DNA from 3 places in the Janthinobacterium sp. 64 genome. Region 3 is predicted to be linked to each of the others. Evidence: predicted binding sites of a transcription regulator. Region 3 holds the regulator's gene; each other region holds the start of a gene.
The links. Region 3 encodes LexA, which represses DNA repair genes until DNA is damaged. Its sites were predicted from a motif close to ACTGTATNNNNATACAGT; they were not measured.

Region 1 (7,021 bases), 240 kb from region 3:
TGGTGGCCAATTCCCGGCTGGAGCAGCAAGCCACGACCGACCCGCTCACGGGCCTGGGGAACCGCCGCATGATGACCCTGCGGCTGACGGAGGAGCTTGAGCGCGCCCAGCGCTTCGGCCACACGCTGTCGCTGCTGATGATCGATATCGACCACTTCAAGCGCATCAATGACGGCCATGGCCACGACGCGGGAGACCGCGCCATCGCTGCCGTCGCGCAAGTGCTGCGCAGCTTCACGCGGGGCATGGATACGGCGGCGCGCTTCGGGGGCGAGGAATTCGTGCTGCTGATGCCGGAGACGCCGTTGCCAGTGGCGCTGGAAGCGGCCGAGCGCCTGCGCCTGGCGGCAGCCGGCTTGCGCGTGGAATGCGATGACGGCCAACTGGTCAGCCTGACCATCAGCATCGGCGTGACATCCAGCACGCCGCAATCGACCGCAGCAAGCAGGCAGGAAGCGGACAACTTGACCGATCTGCTGATCCGCGCCGACCAGGCCCTGTACCGCGCCAAACATGGCGGACGGGACAGGGTTGAATGGAGCTGAACCTGCTCCCCTTATTGAGCTGATGCCCTATTCGGCGTCAGGCTGCTGCGACGGATGGGCGGCCGCAAACGCCGGCAAGCCGGCACAATGCGCGTGGATGCGCGCCACGCGCGGATACGGCGCCAGGTCGATGGCGAAACGCTGCGCATTGAACACTTGCGGCACCAGGCAGCAGTCGGCCATCGTCGGGCTGACGCCATGGCAAAACAGGCCCGTGCCGGCCGGATCGCCCTGCGCCAGCAGCGCTTCGACGGCCGCCAGTCCCTCGGCCATCCAGTGGCGGTACCACTCCTGCTTGGCCTCGTCCGACAGGCCCAGCGTGTTTTTCAGGTATTTCAACACGCGCAGATTCGTCAGCGGATGGGCGTCGCAGGCGATCGCCAGCGCCAGCGCGCGCACGCGGGCGCGTCCCAGCGCGTCCGTCGGCAGCAGCGGCACGTCAGGGCGCGTCTCGTCCAGATACTCGAGCATGGCCAGCGACTGCGTCAGGATGGCGCCGTCGTCATCGAGCGCCGGCACCAGCGCCGACGGGTTGACGGCGCGGTAGGCCGGCAGCAGTTGCTGGCCGCCATCCTGCAGCAGATGCACGGGGATGCTGTCGTAGGCGATGCCCTTGAGATTCAAGGCAATGCGCACGCGGTAGGCGGCCGAACTGCGAAAGTAGGTGTACAGCTTCATGCTCATGGCGGGGCGTCCTTTCAGGCGCGGCCGGCGTACAGCGCGACCGTCTGCTCGATGCTGCCGAAGATGCTGGCGCCGGCCGCGTCGCGCATTTCGATGCGCACCGTGTCGCCGAACTGCAGGTACGCCGTCTTGGGCGCGCCGTGTTCGATGGTTTCATACATGCGCACCTCGGCAAGGCAGCAGTAGCCCACGCCGCCATTTTCGATGCTGGAACCGAACAGGTTGCCCTGCTTGTTCGACACGGTGCCGGAGCCAACGATGCTGCCGGCGCCCAGTTCGCGCGTCCTGGCCGCATGGGCGACGAGCTGGGCAAAATTGAAGGTCATGTCTTCGCCCGCATTCGGCTTGCCGAAAGGCTTGTCGTTCAGGTCCACCAGCAGCGGCAAATGCAGCTTGCTGTCGGCCCAGTGGCCTTCAAGTTCATCGGGCGTGACGGCGACGGGCGAAAACGCGCTGGCCGCCTTCGACTGGAAGAAACCGAAACCCTTGGCCAGCTCGCCCGGAATCAGGTTGCGCAGAGATACATCGTTGACCAACATCACCAGGCGAATCGCTTGCGCCGCGTCGTCCACGCTGGCGCCCATGGCCACGTCGCCCGTAATCACCGCCACTTCCGCTTCCAGGTCGATGCCCCACTCTTCCGACAGGGCGAAGATCGGGTCGCGCGGGCCGATGAAACTGTCCGAGCCGCCCTGGTACATCAGCGGGTCCGTGTAGAACGAGGCCGGCACTTCCGCGTTGCGCGCCTTGCGCACCAGTTCCACATGGTTGATGTAGGCGGAACCGTCGGCCCACTGGTAGGCGCGCGGTAGCGGCGAGTGGCACAGCTTGGCATCAAACGGCTGCGCATCCGGCGCCTGGCCCGCGTTCAGGTCGGCGTAAGCCTGCTCCAGTTTCGGCGCCACGGCGTCCCAGTTGTCGAGTGCCGCCTGCAGGGTGGGAGCGATGGCGGCCACGCGCTGGTACTGGCGCAGGTCGCGGCTGACGAGGATCAGGGCGCCGTCGCGGCTGCCGTTTTTCAGGGTTGCGAATTTCATGGTGTTCCTTGTCCGGTGTGTGTTTCAGAGAGTGTTGGTGCGGGACGCTCAGGCGTCGGCCGGCGCGTGCATCCAGGCGGCGTGCTTGGGCGCGCGGCGCGTCTGCGACCATTCTTCCAGCATTTCCCATTTGACGGCGTCCAGTTTGGCCATCATCTCGGGCGTGCCCACGTTGGCCGCCAGTTCCAGGCGGTGGCCGTTCGGGTCGAAGAAGTAAATCGACTGGAAGATGGCGTGGTTGACGGGGCCCAGCACCTCGATGCCAGCGGCTACCAGGCGCTCCTTGGCCGCCAGCAATTCCTCCATGCTGCCCACTTCCAGCGCCAGGTGCTGCACCCAGGCCGGGGTATTGCGGTCGCGGTCCATCGGCGGCTGCGTCGGCAATTCAAAAAAGGCCAGCACATTGCCCTGGCCCGCGTCGAGGAAGACGTGCATGTACGGGTCCGGCGCCTTGGTCGACGGCACCAGGTCTTCGGCGATGGCGAGGACGAAATTCATGTTCAAATGCTTGACGTACCACTCGACGGTTTTCTTCGCGTCGATGCAGCGGTAGGCGACGTGGTGGATTTGCTTGATTTTCATGTGCTTGTCTCCAATGGATGGCGCCCGAGGCGCAATGGCTGGCCTGTTTTTCAGCTTTTCACCATTAGAATCGAGTTACAGCTATCATACAAACAATTTTTAACCATTGATTTATCGGATTATCTTATGAGTCCCAGCCTGCGACAGATGCGCGCCTTCGTGGCCCTGGCCAAGACCGGCAGTTTTACCCTGGCCGCCGAATACCTGCACGTGACGCAATCGGCCTTGAGCGGCTTGATCAAGGAACTCGAAAGCGTGCTGGGCGTGCGCGTGGTCGAGCGCAGCACGCGCAAGACGCAGCTGTCGGAAATCGGCCGCGAACTGTATCCGCTGTTTGAAAAGATGATCGAGGACCTCGACGGCGCCATGGCCGGCATCGCCCAGCGCAAGGCGCTGAAAACGGGCATGGTGCGCATCGCCGCGCCGCAGATGATGGCGTGCACCCTGCTGCCGGAAGTGATTGCCGCCTACCGCCAGGCGCACCCGGAGGTGCAGCTGCGTCTGGTCGACTGCCCCGTGGAGAATGTGTCGGCGCGCGTCTTCAGCGGCGAAGTCGATTTCGGTATCGGCCCCGAACGCGACCCGACGGCGGAAATTGCCGCGCAAGTGCTGTTCGAAATGCCCTTCGTGCTGGTCTTCCCCGAGCAGCACCCGCTGCAGCAGAAAGAGCGCGTCACCTGGGCCGACGTGGGCGACTACCCGTTCATCTCGCTGCAGGGCCAGTTCACGGAACGCCTGCTGCGCGACATGCACGGCAGCTTCCGCGAGCTGTCGCTCAATCCCTACAACGAGGTGACCTTCATGACGACGGCGCTGGCCATGGTCAGCGCCAACCTGGGCATCACGGTCTGCCTGCCGTACGCGGAACCGATGGTCAAGCTATACAAATTGCACATGCGCGCCCTGCACGAGCCGGAACTGACGCGGCGCTTTTTCGTCTACACGAAGACGGGGCGTTCGCTGTCGCCGGCCGCCGAAAGCTTCATGGCCTTCCTGTTCCAGTTCGTCGAGACGCACGAGTGGAACGTGGGAGCGGGCGGCCCCGCTGCCCGCGACGCGCTGCCGGCCGGCGGCCCCGCTGGCGCCGCTTTATAATAGGGTACCGCCCCTTGCCGCCAACGCCATGACCCAGCCTGACCAGCACGCCCTGTCCGCCACCGACGCCGCCACCATCGCCATCAACCAGCGCATGAACAAATTCGACGGCCATGCACAGGTCTGGCTGTTCGGCTACGGCTCGCTGATCTACAAGGCGGACTTCCCCTATATTGAACGGCGCCCCGCCAGCATCGCCGGCTGGACGCGGCGCTTCTGGCAAGGCTCGCACGATCATCGGGGCACGCCGATGGCGCCGGGCCGGGTCGCCACCATCGTGCCGCAGGCGGGCGCCGTGTGCGACGGCATGGCTTATCTGATCACGCCCGAAGTCTTCGCCCACCTCGACCACCGCGAAAAGAACGGCTATTTGCGCCTGGCCACCGACATCACCTTCGACGATGGCGGCAAGGTCGAAGGCCTGGTGTACATCGCCAACGAGGAAAACGCCGCCTTCCTCGGCGCCGCGCCGGAACTCGATATCGCGCGCCAGATCGCCCGATCAAACGGCCCCAGCGGCCCGAACAGCGAATACCTGCTGCACCTGGCCAGCGCCCTGCGCGAACTGGGCAAGAGCGATCCGCATGTCTTTGCCATCGAGCAACATCTGGCGCAGTTCCAGACAGCTGCCCGGGACAGCGCCGCAACGTCCCCCTGCGGCATCAGCGCTGGCGCTGCTTTAACTTAAAACAAATCCAGCTGCCCCGCATTGCCCCCTTTTGCCGAGTTCCCCAGCGGCGGCACCACCAGCGGGCGGCGGAACTGCGTGCAATCGAGCTGTTTGAAGCGGCCACCCTTGCCGTGCAGCCCCAGCCGGTCCACGGCTTTTTCAAAGCGCTGGCGGATGAGGTCGGCCCACACGCCTTCGCCCCGCATGCGCGTGCCGAACGCGCTGTCGTAATCCTTGCCGCCGCGCATTTCACGCACGCGATTCATCACGCGCTGGGCCCGCTCCGGGAAGTGCGCTTCCAGCCATTGCTGGAACAGGGGGCTCACTTCCCACGGCAGGCGCAGCACCACGTAATGGGCGTGGATGGCGCCCGCGTCGCGCACGGCTTCGAGCAGCTGCTCGATTTCCGGCTCCGTCACAAAGGGAATGATGGGCGCGATGCTCACGCCCACGGGGATGCCCGCCTCCGTCAGGGTGCGGATGGTGCGCAGGCGCCGCGCCGGGGCGGCCGCGCGCGGTTCCAGCGTGCGCGCGATGGCCGGGTCGAGCGTGGTGACGGTCACGGCCACGGCTGCCAGGCGCTTGGCCGCCATGGGTGCCAGAATGTCGATGTCGCGTTCGATCAGCGACGATTTCGTGATCAGCGCCACGGGATGCTCGCACTCGTGCAACACTTCCAGCACGCGCCGCGTCAGTTGCCGTTCGCGTTCGCACGGCTGATACGCATCGGTATTGACGCCCACGGCGATCGGCTCGGGCACATAGGACGGCTTGGCCAGTTCGCGCCGCAACAGTTCGGGGGCATTCACCTTGGCATAGATGCGGCTTTCGAAGTCCAGGCCCGGTGACAGGCCCAGATAGCTGTGCGTGGGACGGGCAAAGCAGTAAATGCAGCCATGTTCGCAGCCGCGATATGGATTCAGCGACACATTGAAGGGCAAATCGGGCGAAGCATTGCGCGTGAGGATGGTGCGCGCCTGCTCATCGCTGACCTGCGTTTTCCAGGTCGGCGCCGCTTCCTCCCCATCTGCCGCATCCAGGCCGCCCACGCTCCAGCCATCATCGAAACCGGCGCGGGCGTGCACTTCGTAGCGCCCCTGCAGGTTCGACACGGCACCGCGCCCCTTGTGGGCTTTCAGCGATTGCGGCGGCAACATGGCTTGCCCGGCGTAGCTGTCATCGTGCTCTGGAATGATTGCTTTCATGAACGGCCCCATCAACTGTATATACGTACAGTATACTATGCCGCCGTCCGGCCAATATCAAGGGCTGCCATGGTGCCATTTCAAGCTTTTTCACTATGCGGCATGACATAACTCAACTGCTGTGCGACAAAGCCATCAAATGCCGTGATCAGGGGAACGAAGCGGGACGCGTCCTGCTCCAACTGCATCAGGGCATAGCAGGTCGCTTCCAGTGTCGATAACTGGTCCGGCGCGTGTGCCTTGCGGATCAGGTAATGGGAAGCGGGCGTGTCGCGCAGTGGCAGGCGCGGCAGCTGTTGCAACAGGGGATTCAGGTACAGCATCTTGCGGCTCTTGCGCCAGGTGGCGTCCAGCACCACCAGCCGCAATAGGGAGGGATCGAGCAAGATGGCGGAGTCGAGCGCGGGCGGCGGCGCAATGCCCAGCGAACGGTCGCCCGGCGTATCCGGGTATAGCAGCACGTTGTGCTTGTCGGCCAGCACTGCGGCGAGCGTATCGGGGGCAAACTGCTCGCCCGTCAGCATGCGGCTGTTGGGCAGGCTCAGGTGCAGCAAGCGGGCGCTGCCCTTGGCGTTGTGGACTTCCAGCGGATGCTGCAGGATCAGCACTTCCACCGCGTGGGCAACGGGGGCGATCCAGCGGCAGATGCAGCTGGATGCGGCACGCAGGCAGGCAGGGCAGCGCGCGCGTTTGGCGGGTTCAGCCAAGGAGGACGATGCAGCGGAAGAGCTAGGGGTAAGGCTGGAGGTACGGCGGGTGGTCATGGCGGAGCGCGTTCGCGGCTGTCTTCAAGCCGCGATTGTAGCGCCCGCGCCATGCCATGGGGAATCTGCGCTTAAAACTGCGCTTAAAACTCTTCCCATTCGTCGGCGCCCGATGCCACCGGTGCCTTCGGCGCGCGTGCGCGCACAGCTTCCGCTGGCGCCGCCGTGCCCGGCGTGGGCGTGGGCGTGGTCACGGCAGGCGCCGGTGGGCGTCGCTTGGCAGGCTGAAGGGCGGGACGCATGGCAACTGGTGCACGCGCCGTCATGGACGGAGCGGCACTGGCGGCAGCATATTGTTGCGTTGCATCGAGCTTGAACACGCCCACGACCTCGGCCAGCTTGGCCGCCTGTTCCTGCATGGATTCGGCCGCTGCGGCAGCCTCTTCCACCAGGGCCGCATTTTGCTGCGTCACCTGGTCCATCTGGCCGATGGCCTGGT
Region 2 (7,021 bases), 750 kb from region 3:
TCCTGGGCTATGACGCCCCACAGTTCCGCAGGCGGCTCCTGCGCTTCCTGCGCGGGTTGGTCGACGACGCCCCACAGCTCGGCCGGCTCCATGGGCGGCGCTGCCATCGCTGCCGCTTCGGCCTCGGCCGCTTGCGCTTCCGGCAGCTCCTTGGCAAACAGGTGCGCATGGCGCAGCGCGTACTCATACGCTTCGCGCAGCTCCTGGAAGGCGGCCGGATCGTCTTCGGGACGCGTCACCTTCAGGCGCTTCGCATACGCGCGCTTGAGGGCGCGCTCGTCGCCGGTCGGCTCCGTGCCGAGGATGGCCCACAGGCTGCGCTGTCCGTTGTGCATGCCGCCGTCCATCTACAGGAAACTCTCGCTCTCGACCTGGCGCAACACCTCGTCGAGCGCCTGGCGTGCCTTGCGGATGGTGTTCGGGTCCTGCGTTTCCAGCGCGGCCTGGAAGTTGGCCGTGTGCGCCGCCAGGTACTGGCGCACGTCGCCCAGCGACTGTTCGTACAGGCGGTCGGCGCGCGTGACCAGGGTGCGGTTTTCCATCTGTTCGCGCGGGTGGATCTTCAGGTCGGCCAGTTCCGCAAAGCGCTGCTCGATCTGCTCCGGCGTCATCACGCCAGCGTTATCGCTGATGATCATCTTGTGGCGTTCCTGCGTGGCCAGCACCGTCACTTCCGCTTCCAGCACGCCGCTGACGTCGTAGGTGAAGCGCACGTCGATGCCGATCTCGCCCGCCTTTTTCGCGGGGATCGGGAAGCTGATCTTGCCAAGGAAAACATTGTCGGCCACCAGGCGCGACTCGCCCTGGAAGATCGCCACGTTGATTTCCTTCTGGTTGTCGTGGATGGTGGTGATGTTTTCCGTGCGCGAGACGGGCACCACGGAATTGCGCTCGATGATGGGCAGGTAATGCCCGCCTTCATACTGGTTCGCGCCGATCTGGCGCGAGATCGAAATGCCCAGCGAATACGGCGCCACGTCCGTCATGACCACTTCGTCCAGGGCCGCGTCGCGCATCTTCAGGCCCGCCTGCACGGCGGCGCCCAGCGCCACGGCTTCGTCCGGGTCCAGGTGGATGGCGGGGAAGCGGCCGAACATGCGCGAGACGAGTTTGCGCACCAGCGGCATGCGCGTGGCGCCGCCGGCCAGCACCACTTCATTCAATTCCGCGGCGCGGATGGTGGCGTCGCGCAGCGCCCGTTCCACGGGCAGGCGCAAGCGGGCCAGCAGGGGCTCGCACAGCTGCGCCAGTTTGTCTTCGCCGATCTCCCAGCTGTATTCCCTGTCCTGGTAGCGCGTGGCCATGCGCACGGACGGCTGCTCCGACAGCAAACGCTTGACGCGCTCGGCTTCATCGCGCAGCAGCTGTTGCTGGCGCGGGTCGAGCAGGCGGCTGCCGACGGCGTCGCGCAAGCCGCAGCCTTCCATGAAAGCGTCGACCAGCACGGTGACGAAGTCTTCGCCGCCCAGAAAATTGTCTCCGGCCGAGGCGCGCACTTCCATCACGCCTTCGAACAGTTCGAGGATCGACACGTCGAACGTGCCGCCGCCCAGGTCGAAGACGAGAAATTTGCTTTCCTGTTCCTTGTCGCGGATGCCGTAGGCCAGCGCGGCGGCCGTCGGCTCGTTGAGCAGGCGCTCCACGCGCAAGCCCGCCAGCTGGCCGGCGATGCGCGTGGCCTTGCGCTGCGCATCGCTGAAATACGCGGGCACGGTGATGATGGCTTCCTCGACCTTGTGGCCGAGGAAGGCTTCGGCATCTTCCTTCAGCGCGCGCAGCACCATCGACGACAGCTCTTCCGGGCGGAACTGCTGCGTGCCGAGGGTGATCTTCTTTTCGCTGCCCATGTAGCGCTTGAAGACGGCCGCCGTCAGCTGCGGGTGCGTCTGCAGGCGCTCGCGCGCGGCGCGGCCCACCAGCACGGTGCCGTCGTCATCGATGCTCACGCACGACGGCGTCAGGTGTTCACCGAGCGCATTCGGGATGATGGAAGCCTTGCCGTCGCGCCAGATGGCGACCAGGCTGTTGGTGGTTCCAAGGTCGATGCCGATGATCATCAGATATCCGCCTCCGCCTCATTGCCGTGTTCTTCGATCCAGGCGCGGCGTCCGGCCGCTTCGCCCTTGCCCATCAACATATTGAAGCGCGAGGCCGAGGCCATGTGGTCGACTTCACCGAGCGTGACGGGCAGCAGGCGGCGCGTGTCCGGGTTCATCGTCGTTTCCCACAGCTGCTCGGCGTTCATTTCGCCCAGACCCTTGAAGCGCGAGATCGACCAGGCGCCCTGTTTCACGCCTTCCTTGCGCAGCTTGTCTTCGATGGCCACCAGTTCGCCGTCGTCGAGCGCGTAGATCTTCTGCATCGGCTTCTTGCCGCGCGCCGGCGCGTCCACGCGGTACAACGGCGGGCGGGCGATGCAGATGTGGCCCTTGTTGATCAGGACGGGGAAGTGCTTGAAGAACAAGGTCAGCAGCAGTACCTGGATGTGCGAGCCGTCCACGTCCGCGTCGGACAGGATGCAGATCTTGCCGTAGCGCAGGCCGGACAGGTCGGGCGAGTCGCCCACGCTGTGCGGATCGACGCCGATGGCGACCGCAATATCGTGGATTTCGTTATTGGCAAACAGGCGGTCGCGGTCCGTTTCCCACGAGTTCAAGACCTTGCCGCGCAGGGGCAGGATCGCCTGGAATTCCTTGTCGCGGCCCATCTTGGCCGAACCGCCCGCCGAGTCGCCCTCGACGAGGAACAGTTCATTGCGCGCGATGTCCGACGATTCGCAGTCGGTCAGCTTGCCGGGCAACACGGCCACGCCCGAGGATTTTTTCTTTTCCACTTTTTGCAGCGAACGCTGGCGCGACTGCGCCTGCTTGATCACCAGGTCGGCCAGCTTCTTGCCGTAATCGACGTGCTGGTTCAGCCACAGTTCCAGCGGCGGCTTGGTGAAGGTCGAGACGAGGCGCACGGCGTCGCGCGAGTTCAGGCGTTCCTTGATCTGGCCCTGGAATTGCGGGTCCAGCACTTTCGCCGACAGCACGAACGAGGCGCGCGCGAATACGTCTTCGGGCAGCAATTTGACGCCTTTGGGCAGCAGCGAGTGCATTTCGACGAAGTTTTTCACGGCGCCGAACAGGCCGTCGCGCAAGCCCGATTCGTGCGTGCCGCCATTCGAGGTGGGAATCAGGTTGACGTACGATTCGCGCACGATGGCGCCTTCTTCCGTCCATGCCACCACCCAGGCCGCGCCTTCGCCTTCGGCAAAGCCTTCCGAGTCCGGGCCAGCGTACTGCGCGCCTTCGAACAGGGGAATCAGGGTTTCGCCATTCGATACCTGCGCCAGCGTTTCGGTCAGGTAGCCGCGCAAGCCTTCCGCGTACTGCCACGTTTGCGTGTCGCCCGTTTTCGCGTTGGTGAGGGTGACGGTGACGCCCGGCAGCAGCACGGCTTTCGAGCGCAGCAGGCGCTGCAGCTCCGTTTGCGAGATGTTGGGCGAATCAAAATATTTCGCGTCAGGCCAGGCCGTGACGCGCGTGCCCGACTTCTTGCCGTCGCGCGGGGCAGGGCGCGAAGTCAAGGGCTCGATCACGTCGCCATTCGCAAACACCATGTGATGCAGGCCGTTGCCGTCGCTTTCCTTGCGCCAGACGGTGATTTCCAGGCGCGTCGACAGCGCATTGGTGACGGACACGCCGACGCCGTGCAAGCCGCCCGAGAACGCGTAGGCGCCGCCCGAACCCTTGTCGAACTTGCCGCCCGCGTGCAGCCGTGTAAACACGATTTCCACCGTCGGCACGCCTTCTTCAGGGTGGATGCCGACGGGAATGCCGCGGCCATTGTCTTCGACGGTGATGCTGCCATCCGTATTTTGCGTGACGGCGATATGCGTGCAATGACCGCCCAGCGCCTCGTCGGAGGCATTGTCGATCACTTCCTGAATGATGTGCAGCGGATTTTCAGTGCGGGTGTACATCCCCGGGCGCTGCTTGACGGGTTCCAGTCCTTTCAGGACACGGATGGATGATTCGCTGTAGTCGGATGCTGGTTTTTTAGTGGCCATACGTGTTCAAGCTAAGTAAAGACAGTGGTTGGAACGCCAGGCCGGGGCACTGCGGTGCGCAGTGACAACGGCGGCGATAACTGTATAAATATACAGTATATTCCGTCCAGCGTCACTGGCAGAGGGCAGTGCGGCAGGCTAGGCGTCCTTGTGCGGACGCTCGCGCATTCTATCTTGTCCAGCGAGCAATAGCGCTACTCCAGGGCAACAACAGTGCGCCTCAGGCGTGGTTTTACGCCAATTGTGATGGATTTTATGCGGCAAAGCCGCCGTTTTTACATCTTGTTTACAAGCACCTCCCCAGTCTTTACGAATTTTTTAGACCCTTTTGGCTAATCTGCTCACTATCAAAACAAACCTGAATGAGGGTGGGAATGGATCTCGTGTATCTCGGCTTGATTGCCGTTTTTTTCGTTGTGGCGGCCGGCTTTGCCGTCGCCTGCGACAAATTAGGGAGCGTCAAATGAACGCGTTTTATGTGCTGGGCGCCGTGGTCTCGGCTGGCCTGCTCGTGTACCTGCTGGTGGCGCTGCTGAAGGCGGAGGAACTGTGATGACGACGCAATCGATATTGCTGCTGGTGGCCTTCCTGGCAGTGCTGCTGGCCGCCGGCTATCCGCTGGGCCTGTACATGGCCAAGGTGGCCGGCGACGGCCCCGTGCGCGGCCTGGGCTGGCTGCAAAAGCTGGAAAACCTGCTGTACCGCTGGTCCGGCCTGCCTGCCGACAAGGCCATGGGCTGGAAAAGCTATGCCATCGCCCTGATCGTGTTTAACACCGTGGGCGCCGTCTTCGTCTACGGCTTGCAGCGCCTGCAGGGTTTTTTACCGTTGAATCCACAGGGCCTGGGCGCCGTCAGCCCCGATTCCTCGTTCAATACCACCGTCAGCTTCGTCGCCAATACCAACTGGCAGGGCTACGGCGGCGAACAGACCATGAGCTATTTGACCCAGATGCTGGGCATGGCATGCCAGAACTTCTTCTCGGCGGCCACCGGCATCGCCGTGATCTTCGCGCTGGTGCGCGGCTTCGCCTCGCGCTCGGGCAAATCGATCGGCAATTTCTGGGTCGACCTGGTGCGCTCGACCCTGTACATCCTGCTGCCGCTCTCCCTGGCCCTGTCCGTCGTCTTCATGGGCGAAGGCATGATCCAGAATTTTTCCGCTTACAAGGAAGTGACCCTGCTCGACCACGTGGCGTATGAAACGCCGAAGCTGACGGCCGACGGCCAGCCCGTGCTCGATACGGGCGGTAAACCCGTGATGGAAGCGCAAGTGGCGACCACGCAGACGATCGCCATGGGCCCCGTCGCGTCGCAGGAATCGATCAAGCTGCTGGGCACGAATGGCGGCGGCTTCTTCAATGCCAATTCCTCGCACCCGTATGAAAACCCGACCGTGCTGTCGAACTTTCTGCAGATGCTGGCCATTTTCATCATTCCCGCCGGCCTGTGCTTCACCTTTGGCCGCATGGTGGGCGACCTGCGCCAGGGCTGGGCAGTGCTGGCCGCGATGAGCCTGATCTTCGTCGTCATGACGGTCGGCGTGATGAGCGCCGAGCAGCAAGCCAATCCCGCCTTGCAAGCCTTGGGCGTGGACCAACAGGCCAGCAGCCTGCAATCGGGCGGCAATATGGAAGGCAAGGAAACGCGCTTCGGCATCAGCTCCTCGACCCTGTTCGCAGCGGTGACGACGGGGGCATCGTGCGGCGCCGTCAATTCCATGCACGACTCCTACATGCCGCTGGGCGGCATGGTGCCGCTGCTGCTGATGCAATTCGGCGAAGTGATCTTCGGCGGCGTGGGCACGGGCCTGTACGGCATGCTGATGTTTGCGATCCTGGCCGTCTTCATCGCCGGCCTGATGATAGGCCGCACGCCTGAATACCTGGGCAAGAAAATCCAGGCCTATGAAATGAAGATGGTGTCGCTGGCCATCCTGATTACGCCAGCGCTGGTATTGACGGGTACGGCGATTGCCGTGATGGTCGAACCGGGCAAGATCGGCGTGGCCAATCCGGGCGCGCACGGCTTCTCGGAGATCCTGTATGCCTTCACGTCGGCGGCCAACAACAACGGCAGCGCGTTTGCCGGCCTGTCCGCCAACACGCCGTTCTACAACGTGATGCTGGCGATCGCCATGTGGTTCGGCCGCTTCGGCGTGATCGTGCCCGTGCTGGCGGTGGCCGGTTCGCTGGCGGCTAAGCAGCGCCTGTCGGCCAACGCCGGCACCATGCCCACGCACGGCCCCATGTTCATCGGCTTGCTGATCGGCGTCGTCGTGCTGGTTGGCGTATTGAATTACGTTCCCGCGCTGGCCCTGGGCCCGATCGTCGAACACCTGCAACTTTTCATCAAATAAGAGGCTACCATGTCACGCACAAGCCTGACTTTGTTCGATTCCGCACTGATCGGCCCCGCCGTCGTCGATGCGTTCAAAAAACTCGACCCCCGCACGCAGTGGCGCAGCCCCGTGATGTTCGTCGTCTACGTCGGCAGCATCATCACGAGCCTGCTGGCGACCCAGGCCGGGATCAGCGGTGGCCAGGGTGAAGCGCCGTTCGGCTTCATCCTCGCCGTCGCCGTGTGGCTATGGTTTACCGTGCTGTTCGCGAACTTCGCCGAAGCGCTGGCCGAAGGCCGCAGCAAGGCCCAGGCGGCCTCGCTGCGCGCCCTCAAGCAGACGGTGATGGCAAAGAAAATGCAAACGCCGAAGTACGGCACCTCCTGGCTGCCCACGCCGGCCACCGATCTGCGCAAGGGCATGACGGTGCTGGTCGAGGCGGGTGACGTCATTCCCGCCGACGGTGAAGTGACGGCCGGCGTAGCTTCCGTCGACGAAAGCGCCATCACGGGCGAATCGGCACCCGTGATCCGCGAATCGGGCGGCGATTTTTCGGCTGTGACGGGCGGCACCCGCGTGCTGTCGGACTGGCTGCTGGTGCGCGTTTCCGTCAACCCGGGCGAAGCG
Region 3 (7,021 bases):
ACCACCAGACAGATAAAAAAAGGGAGCCTGAACGGCTCCCTTTTCAATCGCGACGGTACTTCATCACATGATATGGTGGCCGATCCACCAGGCCACTGCCGCAACGAACGCGGAAGCGGGAATCGTGAAGATCCAGGCCCAGACGATGTTGCCCGCGACGCCCCAGCGCACGGCCGACATTTTTTGCGACGAGCCGACGCCGACGATGGCGCCCGTGATGGTGTGCGTGGTCGACACGGGAATGCCCAGCGCCGTCGAGACGAACAGGGTGATGGCACCGCCCGTTTCGGCGCAGAAGCCGCCGACGGGTTTCAACTTGGTGATCTTCTGGCCCATGGTCTTGACGATGCGCCAGCCGCCGAACAGCGTACCGAAGCTGATGGCCGTGTAGCACGAGATGATGACCCACAGCGGCGGCATCGCATCGGCTGCGTTCGAGTAGCCGGCGGCGATCAGCAGCATCCAGATGATGCCGATGGTCTTTTGCGCATCGTTGCCGCCGTGGCCCAGGCTGTAGGCGGCTGCCGATGCCAGTTGCAAACGGCGGAACCACTTGTCGACCTTGCGCGGCGTCGAGCGGACAAAAATCCACGACACCAGCAGCATCATGATCGAACCGAACACGAAACCCAGCACCGGAGCGATGACGATGAAGGCGACGGTTTTCCACAGGCCGGCCGCGACCAGCGCGCCCGTGCCCGACTTGGCGACGGCGGCGCCCACCAGGCCGCCGATCAGGGCGTGCGAGGACGACGATGGAATGCCGTAGTACCAGGTAAACAAATTCCAGAAGATGGCGCCCATCAGCGCGCCGAAGATCACGTACTGGTCGATCACTGTCGGGTCAATGGTTCCTTTTCCCACCGTGGCGGCCACGGTCAGCTGGTGGAACACGAAGATGGCGACGAAGTTGAACGTGGCAGCCATGGCAACGGCGGTCTGCGGTTTCAATACGCCCGTCGAGACCACCGTGGCGATCGCGTTGGCGGCATCGTGGAAGCCGTTCATGAAGTCAAACAGCAGCGCGAGGGCGATCAACAGGCCTAGCACGTAGATGCTGATTTGTATGGTCATTGTAGTTTCTTTTCTGATTCTGGTTCAGGACAGGCCCAACGCTTACGCGTTTTCGACGATGATGCCTTCGATAATATTGGACACATCTTCGCAACGGTCGGTCACGGTTTCCAGAATTTCGTAGATCGCTTTCAGCTTGATCAGGTTGCGCACGTCCGGTTCGTCGCGGAACAGCTTGGACATGGCGGCGCGCATCACGTGGTCGGCGTCCGATTCCAGGCGGTCGATCTCTTCGCAGATGGCGACGATCTTGCGCGAGTTGTCCATGTTGTGCAGCATGGCGACGGCGTCGCGTACTTTTTCGGTACAGGCCAGCACCAGTTCGGCCAGGCGCTTGGCTTCCGGCGTGACGGCTTTCAGGTCGTACAGCGAGACGGTTTGCGCCGCATCTTCCAGCAGGTCGAGGATGTCGTCCTGGCGCGTGATCAGCTGATGGATGTCGTCGCGGTCGATCGGCGTGATGAAGGTCTTGTGCAGCATTTCCACGGTGGCGTAGGTGACTTTGTCCGCCTGTTTCTCGATGCTTTCGATCGCATGCACGCGGTTTTCCAGGTCATCGAAATTGGTCATCAGGCCGAGCATTTCTTTAGCGCCCTTGACGCACAGTTCCGCGTGCTGGTTAAACAATTCAAAAAACTTGCCCTCAGTGGGCATCAAGCGTCCAAACATGTCATTCTCCGTTAAGCATTGAGTCGTGTTATTTACTACAGAAAGCCGCCCCGTATGAGGGGGCGGCCAATGGAATATCAGTGCTGCTGAGTCTTAGTCGCCTTGGTAAAGCGCCAGGCCACCACTGTAATTGCCAAATTTGGTGTACTGCCCCATGAAGGTGAGGCGGATGCTGCCGATCGGACCGTTACGTTGTTTACCGATGATGATTTCGGCCGTCCCCTTGTCTGGCGAGTCGGGGTTATACACCTCGTCACGGTAAATGAACAGGATCACGTCGGCATCCTGCTCAATAGCGCCCGATTCGCGCAAGTCCGACATCACGGGACGCTTGTTCGGGCGTTGCTCCAGCGAGCGGTTCAGCTGCGACAACGCGATCACGGGGCAACCGAGTTCTTTCGCCAGGCCTTTCAAGCCCCGTGAAATCTCGGAAATTTCCGTGGCGCGGTTGTCGCCCGGGCTATTGGCCGACATCAGCTGCAAGTAATCGACGATGATCAGGCCCAGCTTGCCGCATTGACGCGACAAACGGCGCGAGCGGGCGCGCAATTCGATCGAATTCAAGGCCGGCGTTTCATCGATGTACAACTGCGCGTCGTTCATCTTTTGAATCGCGTTGGTCAGGCGCGGCCAGTCTTCGTCGTTCAGGCGGCCCGTGCGCAGACGGTGCTGGTCGAGCTGTCCCACGGAACCGAGCATACGCATGGCCAGCTGGGCGCCGCCCATCTCCATCGAGAACACGGCCACGGGCAAGCCGCTGTCGATGGCCACGTTTTCACCGATGTTGACGGAAAACGCCGTCTTGCCCATCGAAGGACGGCCGGCTACGATCACCAGGTCGCCCGGCTGCAGACCGGAGGTCATGCGGTCGAGGTCGATGAAACCGGTGGGCACGCCCGTGATTTCACTCTGGTTGTCGCGGCTGTACAGCTCGTCGATGCGCTCGACCACCTGCGTCAGCAGGGGCTGGATGGCGGTCCAGCCCTGGGCGCCGCGCGCGCCTTCTTCGGCGATGGCGAAAATCTTCGATTCGGCCTCGTCAAGCATCTGCTTGACTTCCTTGCCTTGCGGGCTGAAGGCCGTGCCGGAGATATCGTCGGCGACGGTGATGAGCTTGCGCAGCACGCCGCGGTCGCGCACGATCTCGGCATAACGCCGGATGTTCGCGGCCGATGGCGTGTTTTGCGCCATGGCGTTCAGGTAAGCGAGTCCGCCCACATCATCGGCCTTGCCGAGCTGGGTCAGGGTTTCAAAAACAGTAATGACATCGGCCGGCCTGGAGCCGTTAATCATCTTGACGATTTGCTCGAAGATGATGCGATGGTCATAGCGATAGAAATCCTCCGCATGCATGAAGTCGGCGATGCGGTCATACGCTGCATTGTCGCGCAACAGACCACCGATGACGGATTGTTCTGCTTCGATCGAATGCGGCGGAATACGGAGGGAATCCAGTTGCGGATCAGAGGGGGCGTTCATGGCGCGAATTATACCCGCTTCGGCGTGCTGGCAAAAATAAAGGGCTGAAAATGAGCGAAAAAAAGGCCACAAAAAAGCCGGGCGAACCCGGCTTTTCATCGTGCGGCAATGCTTGCGGGCCAGGCCCGCAGACAATTACGCGTTCGCGTCTGGTACGACAGCGATAACAACTTCCACGACCACGTCGGTGTGCAGAGCAACCGAAACGTTGTGCTCGCCAACGATCTTCAGCGGGCCGGTAGGCATGCGGATTTGTGCTTTTTCAACAGCAAAACCTTGCTTGGTCAGCGCTTCAGCGATGTCGAAGTTGGTGACGGAACCGAACAGACGGCCATCAACACCAGCTTTTTGAGCAACTTGAACGGTCAGGCCGCTCAGTTTTTCGCCCTGGGCTTGCGATGCGGCCAGTTTGGCGGCAGCAGCTTTTTCCAGTTCGGCGCGCTTGACTTCGAATTCAGCCACAGCGGTTGCCGTGGCACGACGTGCCAGGCGTTGCGGGATCAGGAAGTTACGTGCGTAACCGTCTTTGACTTTGACGACTTCGCCGAGGTTACCGACGTTAACAACTTTTTCTAACAGAATGATTTGCATAGTTCTTCTCCAGGAATATCTGACCGATTAAGCGTGGTGCAGATCGGTGTATGGCAGCAGCGCGAGGAAGCGAGCGCGCTTGATTGCGGTGTCGACTTGGCGCTGGTAGTGCGCTTTGGTACCGGTCAGGCGTGCTGGCATGATCTTGCCGTTTTCCTGGACGAAGTCTTTCAGCGTGTCGACGTCTTTGTAGTCGACTTGCTCAACGTGCGCTGCGGTGAAGCGGCAGAACTTCTTACGTTTGAACAAAGGGTTTTGCTGTTTGCGTTTTTCTTTAAGCTTGAGCTTATTTTTGTCGAACTTTTTACCGAATGCCATGTCAGGCTCCTGTATCTAAAATGCGCTAGTCAGAATTGACTGCACTAAAATCAATGATGTGAAACACCAAACTCTTGCTGTTGCGGCTCTTCCTGGCCAGGAAACCCGTGAACTGATACACCCCGCCCAAGCTTGCCTGGCTGAACCGGCCTGAAATTTCGCCAGCGGCTAGCGCGGCAACATCAAACTCGGTCAAACGGGCAATCCCTGCTTCCATCTGCTGCGAACTGTGTTGCAATACTGCATTCACAATCGGCAACCCTGCCGGGGTATAGCGCAATATTTCGCGCTCGGCAATGATGGCGGTAACTTGTAGCTGGTTCAGCGCACGATCCTGGTCAAGAATTAAGCGGCGGCTGCGGCAGGAGCGGCTGCTGGTGCTTCGGTGCGGTGGCTTTTGGCCGCGTCTTCGCGTTGTACCGATTTCATCATCGGCGAAGGAGCTGTTTCAGCTTTCTTCATTTTAACGGTCAGGTGACGCAACACGGCATCATTGAATTTGAATGCTGTTTCCAACTCGACCAGGGTCTCGTTGTCGCATTCGATGTTCAGGCAGATGTAGTGTGCTTTAGGCAGCTTTTGGATCGAGTAAGCCATTTGACGGCGGCCCCAATCTTCCACGCGGTGAACCGAACCGCCGCGGGTGGTTACGCTGGCTTTGTAGCGTTCGATCATCGCGGGCACTTGCTCGCTTTGGTCCGGATGGACGATAAAGACTATTTCATAATGACGCATGCAAACTCCTTCAGGTCGGATTGATAATCGCCCACCCCGGCGTCAAGACGGGTGTGGGAAGGTCAGCCGAAGATTATAACCGCCTTTTGCAAACGTTTCAATCATTCCTTCAACAAGCGGCCCGCGCACGGGGCAGGCCAGGCGTTTTTTCCTGCCCATTCCAGTATTTCGCACGAAATTCGCGCAAATAGCGGAAATCCCCTTGCATAGTGGGCGATACTGTACAAAAATACAGACTGTTCATATAGACAGCATTTTAGTATGCACCCACCGCTCATGATCAAGCTGACAGCACGACAAGAACAAATCCTGAACCTGATCAAGGACGCGATTGAAAACACGGGTTTTCCACCCACCCGTGCCGAAATCGCCAATGAACTGGGTTTCAAATCGGCCAATGCGGCCGAAGAGCATTTGCAGGCCCTGGCCCGCAAGGGCGCGATCGAGATTTCGCCCGGCACTTCGCGCGGCATCCGCCTGATCGGTGCGGCCGCTGAAGCGCCGGCATCGAAGGTGCCGGCAGCACTGCTGATGTCGCTGCCCCTGATCGGCCGGGTGGCGGCAGGCTCGCCCATCCTGGCACAGGAAAACCTGGAAGCGAGCTACAACGTGGACCCGGCCCTGTTCTCGGCCAAGCCCGACTTCCTGCTGAAGGTGCGCGGCTGGTCCATGCGCGACGCCGGCATCATGGATGGCGACTTGTTGGCCGTGAAAAAGGTCGACAGCGCCAAGAATGGCCAGATCGTCGTGGCCCGCATCGGCGACGAAGTCACCGTCAAGCGCTACAAAAAAACGGGTTCCGTCATCGAACTGCTGCCGGAAAACCCCGACTTCAAGGTGATCACCGTGTCGCCGGAAGACGAGTTTGCGTTGGAAGGTTTGGCGGTGGGACTGATGCGCAGCTGGCATTAATCAAGTACATGCAAAAAGGGCCGCAACAGCATGACTGTTGCGGCCCTTTTTTATTGTCCAGGCGTTTTATACATCCAGGGCGCTACGGAAATCCTCGAGCAAATCGGCCTCATCCTCAATACCCACCGACACGCGGATCAAGGACTCGGCAATGCCCATGCTGGCGCGGCGCTCGGCGCCCATCTCATAAAAGATCGTGTGCGCGACGGGAATGACGAGGGTGCGCGTGTCACCAAGGTTGCTCGCTGGAATGGCCAGATTCAGGCGATTGAGGAAATCGAAGCAGTCGATACCGTCTTTTAATTCAAAGCTGAACAGCGAGCCATAGCTGCGGAACAAGTCCGTCGCCAGCGCGTGCTGCGGGTGCACTGGCAAACCCGGGTAGTGCACGGCCGCTACACGCGGGTCGGCGGCAAGCATGGTGGCCAGCGCCAGGGCGTTCGAGCAGGTGCGGTCCATGCGCAAGGCCATGGTTTCCGCGCCGACGGCGATATGGTGCGCCGCTTCCGGGCCCAGCGATGCGCCGAAATCGCGCAAGGCCTTGGCGCGGATTTGCGCGATGCCCCACTGCGCCGGCGCCGCCTTTTTGTAGTTTTCAAAGATGTTCGGGTACTGCGTCCAGTCGAACACGCCCGTATCCGTCAAGCTGCCGCCCAGCGCATTGCCGTGGCCGCCGATGGATTTCGTCAGCGCATTGACCACCAGGCCCGCACCCACCGCTTTCGGGCGGAACAGGTACGGCGTGGTCATCGTGTTGTCGACGATGTACAGGATGCCCTTCTCGCGGCACAGGTCGCCGATTTTCTTCAGGTCGGCGATCTGCGTGCGCGGGTTGGCGATGGTTTCCACAAACACGATGCGCGTGGCCGGCGTGATGGCGGCCGCCACGTTGGCGACATCGGTGGCGTCGACGAACGTCACGGCGATGCCCTGCCCCGTCACCGTTTGCCACAGGCTGTTGGTGTTGCCAAACAAAAAGGCCGACGACACCACATGGTCGCCCGCACGCAGCAGCGATTGCACCACGGCGCCGATGGCGCCCATGCCGGTGGCGAAACACAAGGTGGACACGCCGTCTTCCATCTGGTTGACCTTGTCTTCCAGCGCGGACACCGTCGGGTTACCCTGGCGGCCGTAGCGGAAACCCGGCTCCTTGCCCTGGAACACGGAAGCGAGCTGGCGCGCGTCGGCATAACCGAAGGCAACGGAAGTATGCACGGGCTTGTGCAGCGAGCCGTGCTCG

Region 1: CLU91_RS08615 (PA0069 family radical SAM protein) is a predicted target of LexA. The motif match lies at 5,833-5,850, and genes of this name have one in related genera.
Region 2: CLU91_RS12955 (DNA topoisomerase IV subunit B) is a predicted target of LexA. The motif match lies at 4,134-4,151, and genes of this name have one in related genera.

What each region holds. Positions count from the first base shown of each region.
Region 1 covers NZ_PHUG01000001.1:1,946,031-1,953,051, forward strand. The annotation lists gene CLU91_RS08585 (GGDEF domain-containing protein) at 1-545, shown strand, start outside; gene maiA (maleylacetoacetate isomerase) at 573-1,223, opposite strand; gene CLU91_RS08595 (fumarylacetoacetate hydrolase family protein) at 1,244-2,266, opposite strand; gene CLU91_RS08600 (VOC family protein) at 2,315-2,848, opposite strand; gene CLU91_RS08605 (LysR family transcriptional regulator) at 2,975-3,943, shown strand; gene CLU91_RS08610 (gamma-glutamylcyclotransferase) at 3,972-4,631, shown strand; gene CLU91_RS08615 (PA0069 family radical SAM protein) at 4,628-5,770, opposite strand; gene CLU91_RS08620 (tRNA-uridine aminocarboxypropyltransferase) at 5,899-6,582, opposite strand; gene CLU91_RS08625 (methyl-accepting chemotaxis protein) at 6,666-7,021, opposite strand, start outside.
Region 2 covers NZ_PHUG01000001.1:2,937,292-2,944,312, reverse strand. The annotation lists gene CLU91_RS12965 (J domain-containing protein) at 1-335, opposite strand, end outside; gene CLU91_RS12960 (molecular chaperone HscC) at 348-2,057, opposite strand; gene CLU91_RS12955 (DNA topoisomerase IV subunit B) at 2,057-4,054, opposite strand; gene kdpF (K(+)-transporting ATPase subunit F) at 4,518-4,607, shown strand; gene kdpA (potassium-transporting ATPase subunit KdpA) at 4,607-6,412, shown strand; gene kdpB (potassium-transporting ATPase subunit KdpB) at 6,422-7,021, shown strand, end outside.
Region 3 covers NZ_PHUG01000001.1:2,182,928-2,189,948, forward strand. The annotation lists gene CLU91_RS09565 (inorganic phosphate transporter) at 64-1,074, opposite strand; gene CLU91_RS09570 (DUF47 domain-containing protein) at 1,117-1,743, opposite strand; gene CLU91_RS09575 (replicative DNA helicase) at 1,837-3,222, opposite strand; gene rplI (50S ribosomal protein L9) at 3,358-3,813, opposite strand; gene rpsR (30S ribosomal protein S18) at 3,841-4,131, opposite strand; gene priB (primosomal replication protein N) at 4,157-4,456, opposite strand; gene rpsF (30S ribosomal protein S6) at 4,477-4,866, opposite strand; gene lexA (transcriptional repressor LexA) at 5,143-5,778, shown strand; gene CLU91_RS09605 (cystathionine gamma-synthase family protein) at 5,845-7,021, opposite strand, start outside.